2 regions of the Sphingomonas faeni genome follow, and region 1 is predicted to be linked to the other one. Evidence: riboswitches for the same ligand, from Rfam matches in the RefSeq annotation. Region 1 holds a riboswitch; the other holds the start of a gene.

Region 1 (3,747 bases):
TCCGCTTGAGACGTGCCCTTGGCAAAGATCGCTCGGTCGGTGTCGGTTTGATCGACGTCGGCCGCTAGGAACACGTCCGCCGGGCTGTTCTGCTTCGCCGCGAAGTCCCTCACCTCCTGCGTGATCTTCATCGAGCAGAATTTTGGGCCGCACATCGAGCAGAAATGCGCGGTCTTGGCGCCTTCTGCGGGGAGCGTCTGATCATGGTATTGTTCCGCCGTGTCGGGGTCGAGGGAGAGGTTGAACTGGTCTCTCCAGCGGAATTCGAACCTTGCACGGCTGAGCGCGTCGTCGCGCATCTGGGCGGCGGGGTGGCCTTTGGCGAGGTCGGCGGCGTGGGCGGCTAGTTTGTAGGTTACTACGCCGACCTTCACGTCATCGCGGTCGGGGAGGCCTAGATGCTCCTTCGGCGTGACGTAGCAGAGCATCGCGGTGCCGTACCAGCCGATCATCGCGGCGCCGATGCCGCTGGTGATGTGGTCGTAGCCTGGGGCGATGTCCGTCGTAAGCGGCCCTAGCGTGTAGAAGGGCGCTTCGCCGCAGACTTCGAGTTGCTTGTCCATGTTCTCCTTGATCTTGTGCATGGGCACGTGGCCGGGGCCTTCGATCATGACCTGGACGTCGGACTTCCACGCGCGGTGGGTGAGTTCGCCTAGCGTGTAGAGTTCGCTGAACTGCGCTTCGTCGTTGGCGTCGGCGATGCTGCCGGGGCGCAGGCCGTCGCCGAGGCTGTAGGCGATGTCATACGCCTTCATGATCTCGGTGATCTCGTCGAAGCGCTCGTAGAGGAAGCTCTCCTTGTGGTGGCTGAGGCACCATTTCGCCATGATCGAGCCGCCGCGCGAGACGATGCCGGTGACGCGTTTCGCGGTCATCGGGATGTACGCCAGCCGCACGCCGGCGTGGATCGTGAAGTAATCGACGCCCTGCTCGGCCTGCTCGATCAGCGTGTCGCGGAAGATTTCCCAGGTTAGGTCTTCGGCGACGCCGCCGACCTTTTCGAGCGCCTGGTAGATGGGGACGGTGCCGATCGGGACCGGCGAGTTGCGGAGGATCCATTCGCGGGTGTCGTGGATGTTGCGGCCGGTGCTGAGGTCCATCACCGTGTCCGCGCCCCAGCGGATCGACCAGACGAGCTTGTCGACTTCGGCGGCGACGTTGCTGGCGACCGCGGAGTTGCCGATGTTGGCGTTGATCTTGACGAGAAAGTTGCGGCCGATCGCCATCGGTTCGGATTCGGGGTGGTTGATGTTGTTGGGGATGATCGCGCGGCCGCGGGCGATCTCGTCGCGGACGAACTCGGGGGTTACGTAGTCGGGGATCTGGGCGCCGAAGGATTCACCGTCGCGAACGTAGTCTTTCAGCATGGCGCGGCCGAGGTTTTCCCGGGTGGCGACGTATTCCATTTCGGGGGTGATGATGCCGCGGCGGGCGTAGTGCATCTGGCTGACGTTGTGGCCGTCGCGCGCGCGGAGGGGGCGCTTGATGGTGGCGGGGAATTGGGGGACGCCGCCGGAGCGGTCCGGGCCGAGCTGCCCGTTGTCCTCGGGGCGGAGTTCGCGGGCTTCGTAGGATTCTACGTCACCTCGGGCTTCGATCCATTGGCGGCGGAGTTGGGGGAGGCCGGCGTTGATGTCGATTTGCGCGCGGGGGTCGGTGTAGGGGCCGCTGGTGTCGTAGACGCGTAACGGGGGTTCGCTGCAGCTTGGGTCGAGGACGATTTCGCGCATGGCGACGCGGACGTCGGGGCTGGATGGGACCGCGACGTGGATTTTCCGCGAGCCTCGGATCGGGCCGGTGGTTACGCCGATGTCTGCTGTCGGGGTGCTTGCTTCGTAATCGGCCATGCGCTTGCTCCTAAGGGTCTCGGAGCAAGGATTGCGGTTCTGTGGCGACCGCTCCCTCCCTCCGCCGGTATCAACCGGATCAGGTTCAGCGGGTCGAAGGCTCCTGCCTTCCTCTCAAGCGCGGATAAAGCGCTCCCCCGGGGTGGGGTGAGCATAGGGGGGTTGGGGTGGGGTGCAATGGGAAACTTGGCGGACGTGGTGAGCGAGGGCGAGGCACCTGCGTTTGGGGCTTGCCCTTCGACTTCGCTCAGGGCGAACGGGAGAGGAGGCGACCGGAGGAGAGGGCATCAGTCGAGCGAGCGAGGTACGTGGGCGAGCGGAACGGGGTTGAGGCGAGCGGGTGCGCCTCGATCCCGCCCGTCGACTACGCCGTGACTGCCCGTTCGTGCTGAGCGAAGTCGAAGCACCTGCGGTTGGGGCTTGCCCTTCGACTTCGCTCAGGGCGAATGGAGGAGAGGAAGGCGCTTGGGTCGGGGAATTGGGCGGCCTACACCATCGCGCGGGCCGCCCTTTGCCTTAGAAGCGGAAAGAAACGGTCCCGCGCAGGCTGTGCCAGCGCATTTTGTCGTCGCTGCGGCGGAAGTCGGTGCCGCTGGTGTTGGGCGCGATCAGGAAAGGGTTGCTGGCGAGCAGGACCGGGCTGCCGGCGAGTGTGGTGCCGGCGGTGACGCGGACGCGGGCGTCGTCGTCGCGGTATTGGTGGAACATGTATTCCATGCCGATCGAGATGTTTTTGGTCAGCTTCTGCTCGATGCCGCCGCCGCCGAGGATGCCCCACTGGTTCTTCGACCCGCTGGCCGAAAACGCGTTGGCGGTGTTGGTGGTGAAGAACAGATTGTCGATCTTCGCATAGCCCGCACCGAACGTGCCGTAGAACAGCGTGGTGTTGATGGCATAGCCGGCGCGGCCGCGGACCGAGGCCTCCCAGTCGACCTTGCGCGCCATCGTGTAGCTGGCGGGGGTGGTCGAGAAGCCCGAGGTGCTGTCGGTGATCTCGGTCTTGCCGAATTCGCCGACGACGCCGACGACGATGTTGCCGCGCTGTACGTCGAAGCCTGCACGGCCGTAATAGGCCCAGCCGTCGTCATCGTTGCGGCAACCGTACGCAGCGGCACCGGTGCGGGCCGAGCCGTTGCAGAAGCCCGGCGAGAACGCGTTGGCGCCGGTGATCGTGTTGACGCTGTCGCTGAAATTGCCGTCGCCGTTGCGGTCGAACAGGATCGACGAGCCGACGTCGTTGGGCTGGACGTCGTAACCGCCGGCCGCACCGATATAGACGCCCGAGAACGGACGATCCGCGGTGGTTTCCTGCGAGATGAGCTGAGCCTGGGCTGGAACGGCGGAAAGCCCCGCAACGGCGAGGCCGGCGAGCGCGGTGAGCTTCGTTAGGTTTTTCATGGTCATTCCCCAAACAAGGATCGCGGCGCTCCTGAATACGCCGCGATTCCGAGGTTTCTGTTCAATCCGTGACGACGATCACGCGTTGGCGCCGCTGGTCCGAAGTGAATCGGTGCGGTTGTTGGTCCCGTTGGGGAAGAAGCCCCCGCCAATCTTTGCGGTATTGGTCAGGTAGGCGATGTTGTGCACCTGCGCGACCGACCGGCTGTAGGCCAGACCGTTGGCATCGGTCGGCACGATGTTCGACACCGTCGGATCCGTCCCGGTGATGCCCTGGTCGATGTCGCCGATAACGCCGGTCGCGCTGTTGGTGACGGTGCCGTCGAGGCTGTCGCGCGCGTCGCTGATCTGGTTGGCCGCCGTGATCAACGACGGGGTCGGGTTCGGCGTCTGCAGACCCTTGCGGTACAGGATCGTGCGGATCAGGCCGGCGTGATACGCCTCTGCCGCGAGGATGCCGGCGGCCGCCTCGAGATAGGTCTTGTTGGCAATCAGCGCGGCT
Region 2 (3,747 bases), 820 kb from region 1:
CAGGCAAGGCCGCGCTGGCGACAATCCAGCGCCAGGTCGCGGCTCGCACCCAGAATGAACCGGTGAAGGCGGTCCGACGCATAGGGGTAATCCTCGCGCAGCCCGTGATAGACGAGAACCGGCAGCCCGAGATCGTTGCCGAGGCGGATCGATGCGTCGATCACCGGATTGTCCCGCGCCCGCAGCGCTTGTTGCAACCAGCAGAGGACGTACCGTCCGTCCGCTCGGATGTCGGCCGTGTTCATGCTCCGGACGCGAGGGGCTTCCGACCATGTGTCCAGCGATCGTATGTTCAGCGGTGGCGAAAATTGCGTTACCATTGCCACCCAACACTCGGGGCAGCAGGCCGATCCCTTTTATGAAGGAGCGTGGCTGGCCATCGCGTCGAGCGCCTCGGAGATCAATGCGGCGACGACCGTCTGGCCAAGCGCATCGGCCTCCGCCAGAGCATCCTCGAGATGCTCGCGAAGCCGCTGATCGGGATTGAGCATCCGTTGGGGCATTTCCGAGATGTATCACCGGCAACGTTTGACATCACGAATGGATGTCGCCGTTTACCTCAAAAAAAAACCACACAGTCCGTCGTGAATTATAGGTCCCGGTAATAGAAGATCTCAGCCTCGTCGGCGGGACGCAATCCCATGATCTTTCCGGCCGGCTGCCAGTTCGTCAGCGTCAGCAGACCGACCGCCGCGACATTGTCGGCGCCGGTCGAGATGAAAATTCTACCGTCCAAAACCGAATGCAGCGCCGCGATGAGCGACTGCGCGATGCCGTGGCGGCGATAATCGGGATCGACGACCAGCTTGTTCACGTAATCCTTGCCGATGCAGCCGCCGGTCTGCCACGCGACATAGCCGGCGATGACGCCGTCCACTTCGGCCACCAGCATCCGGCGGTCGACGATCTCCACGATCCGGTCTCCGGGGAAGGAATCGAACGCCATCAACCGGGACAGGTCGTAAGGCTCGGCGGCTCGGATCGCGGTCATGGTCTCTCCTTGCTGCAACCGATCGCTAGATCAAGGTCGGCAGCTCGAAGGGCAGAACGGCCATTCCGGCCGGAAGTCGCACGAGTTGCTGTAGATCATACAAATTCCCGGTCGGGCGCCTCTACCGTGCGCGAACGAGTTGCCTCGACGCAGTTCGCGCGGATAAGCTGCCGTCATGGAAAACACCGCACCGCAACTCGACCTGTTCACCCGCCTCGAAATCGCGATCGAGGAACGCAACGAAGCCGCCGAAGCCTTCGACGTCTTCAAGCAGGATGCCGTGATGGCCCACGCTCCGGCCGCTGGCGAAGAGCCGGCCGTGACGAGCGAGGACGCCGCCGATGCCGCCGCGGGCGAAGTCGACGACTTCAACGCGGAGGTGAACGGGCTGCTCCAGGATGCAACGGACGCGGAGCTTGCGGCCGCGTACGAACAGTCCGGCGGCGAGGTCGGCAACCCGGTCGCGGAGGCGCTGTTGGGCGAGATCAAGCGCCGCGAAGGTCGCGCCTGACCGCATCGAACGTCGCTCCACCAGCGCTGAATCCACCAGCGCTGAATCCAAATCCGGCACCGCAACGTATCTGTGACATCGCTGCGGCGTCGGCGTTCCCTCGCCGACCCCGGCGGTGCTCGTCGATCGAGCTGCCGAGGCGGTCGGCCTACCTTGTTTTCACAGCATGTTTTCGAGGTAGGCCGGCCGCTGCGCGCCGTTCTTCGCGCCGTTCTCAGCGAGCGTCTCGAGGCCCCCAAGTGCGCAGCGCGAGGCACACCAGCCAGATCAATGCGATAGCGCTTTCCACCGCTCGCCCGACCGCCTAAGCCGCGCGCATCCCCGGGGGGCCGCTCATGCGCGGCTGAGAGGTGGGCAGCAGCCCATGACCCGCTGAACCTGATCCGGCTTATACCGGCGTAGGGAGGGTCTGCGGCTGGCCCGTCGTCCCTCCGATTGGAGTGGACGTGACGTTTTTCAGTGCTGGTTTTCGTGTAATGTCCGCCGCGCGCGAGCGCAGGCTTTTGGGCCTGGTCGTAACAACCCTCGCCGCATCGTCGGCAGGCGCGCAGGTGGCCGACCCGGTCGAACCCGCAGAAATCCGCGTGGTCGGCAAGCAGGACCCAGCCGGCTTGCTCCCCGACCAGAAGGTTCCGCGCGCGCAAAGTGCGATCTCCGCCGACTTCATCGTCAAGCAGGCACCGACGCTCAACGCGTTCCAGCTCGTCACGCTGCTGCCCGGCGCGAACGTCGCATCGAGCGACCCGTACGGCCTGTCGACCAGCTCCAGCCTGACGCTGCGCGGTCTCGGCCAGGACGAGATCGGCGTGCTGATGGAAGGCGCGCCGCAGAACGACATCGGCTATTATTACGCCTACCCGTCGCAGTTCGCCGACCCCGAGAACCTCAAGCGCATCTCGCTCGCCCAAGGCTCGGTCGATATCGACTCCCCCACGCTCGGCGGGGCTGGCGGGCTGTTATCGCTCGCGCTCGACGATCCGAAGGCGCGTCCCGGCGCGCTGGTCGACTTGTCGCTCGGCAGCTACGCGGCGCGGCGCGGGTTCGTCCGGATCGATAGCGGGACGATCGGCAATACCGGGTTGAAGGCCTTCCTTTCCTATTCGAACACGCGCGCTGACAATTGGCGGGGTGCCGGTTTCGACACGCGCCAGCACATCGACGCCAAGATCCTCAACGAATGGGGCGCCGGCAACCGCGCCAGCCTCGCGCTCTCCTACAACGACGCGAACTCGTCGAGCTACCCAAGCCCGACGCTCGCCGAGTGGAACGCGCAGGGCCGCGATTTCAATTTCGACGAGCGCTACACGGCGGGGAACACCAACTATTGGCGCCTGTACCGCGCGCCGTTCCGCAACCTCTACGCCTCCGCGCCGGTCCATCTGGCGCTGACCGATCGGCTTGCACTCGACACCACCACCTATCTCCAGTTCGGCTATGGCAACTCGCCCTACGGCACACAGCTGACCACCGAAGGAAACTTCCTCGGCACCGAAGAACTGGCCCAGCCGATCGCGCTGCCCGGCGCAGTCGACGGCGTCGCGACCGTGCTTGGCAATTACACCGGCGACCAGATGCGGACCGGCAACGTCAGCAAGCTCACGTTCAAGACAGGCGTGCACACGCTCACCGCCGGACTCTGGTTCGACTACGGCACCGATCGCGTCACGCAATCCTACACGTCGATCGACGCCGAGGGGCAGCCGGTCGATCGCTGGGGTTACCGCGCAAAGGCGATCCGCACCGCCGATGGCCGCCTGCTCGCCTATGAGAACCAGCGCACCGTCACCGTGACGAAGGGCTTCTTCCTCGCCGACAGGATCGCGCTGACGCCGCGGCTGACGATCGACGCCGGGTTCAAGGGCGTGAACGTGCTGCGCAACGGCCGCACCTATTTGCCCGGACCACAGGACAAGGTGCGCAACGACAGCTTCGCCGCATTGCCGCGCGCCGCGATCCACTACCGGCTCGACGATCGCCAACAGCTGTTCGCCAACATCACCACCAACTTCCGCACGCCCAACGAGTTCACGCTCTACAACAGCTATTACGGCGGCGAAGTCGTCGTACGGGGCACCGACGCGCTCAAGAACGAATATTCTGTCTCGCAGGAGATCGGCTATCGCTTCATCGGCGAACAGCTCTCCGCCTCGGTGACCGGCTTCCACTACAAGTTCCGCAACCGCCAGTTGGCGACCGTGCTCGACCAGGGCGGCGCGCAGGTGAACGCGACGATCAACGCCGGTGG

What was found. A riboswitch is a leader RNA that binds a small molecule or an ion and turns the genes downstream of it on or off. The one in region 1 is predicted to bind thiamine pyrophosphate.
Region 2: another riboswitch for thiamine pyrophosphate. It lies ahead of QFZ54_RS09575 (TonB-dependent receptor); the one in region 1 lies ahead of thiC (phosphomethylpyrimidine synthase ThiC).

What each region holds. Positions count from the first base shown of each region.
Region 1 covers NZ_JAUSZF010000001.1:2,889,610-2,893,356, forward strand. The annotation lists gene thiC (phosphomethylpyrimidine synthase ThiC) at 1-1,847, opposite strand, end outside; TPP riboswitch at 1,887-1,997, opposite strand; gene QFZ54_RS13495 (outer membrane protein) at 2,364-3,245, opposite strand; gene QFZ54_RS13500 (ferritin-like domain-containing protein) at 3,324-3,747, opposite strand, start outside.
Region 2 covers NZ_JAUSZF010000001.1:2,066,964-2,070,710, reverse strand. The annotation lists gene QFZ54_RS09595 (deoxyribodipyrimidine photo-lyase) at 1-245, opposite strand, end outside; gene QFZ54_RS09590 (hypothetical protein) at 357-491, opposite strand; gene QFZ54_RS09585 (GNAT family N-acetyltransferase) at 590-991, opposite strand; gene QFZ54_RS09580 (hypothetical protein) at 1,167-1,502, shown strand; TPP riboswitch at 1,815-1,924, shown strand; gene QFZ54_RS09575 (TonB-dependent receptor) at 1,979-3,747, shown strand, end outside.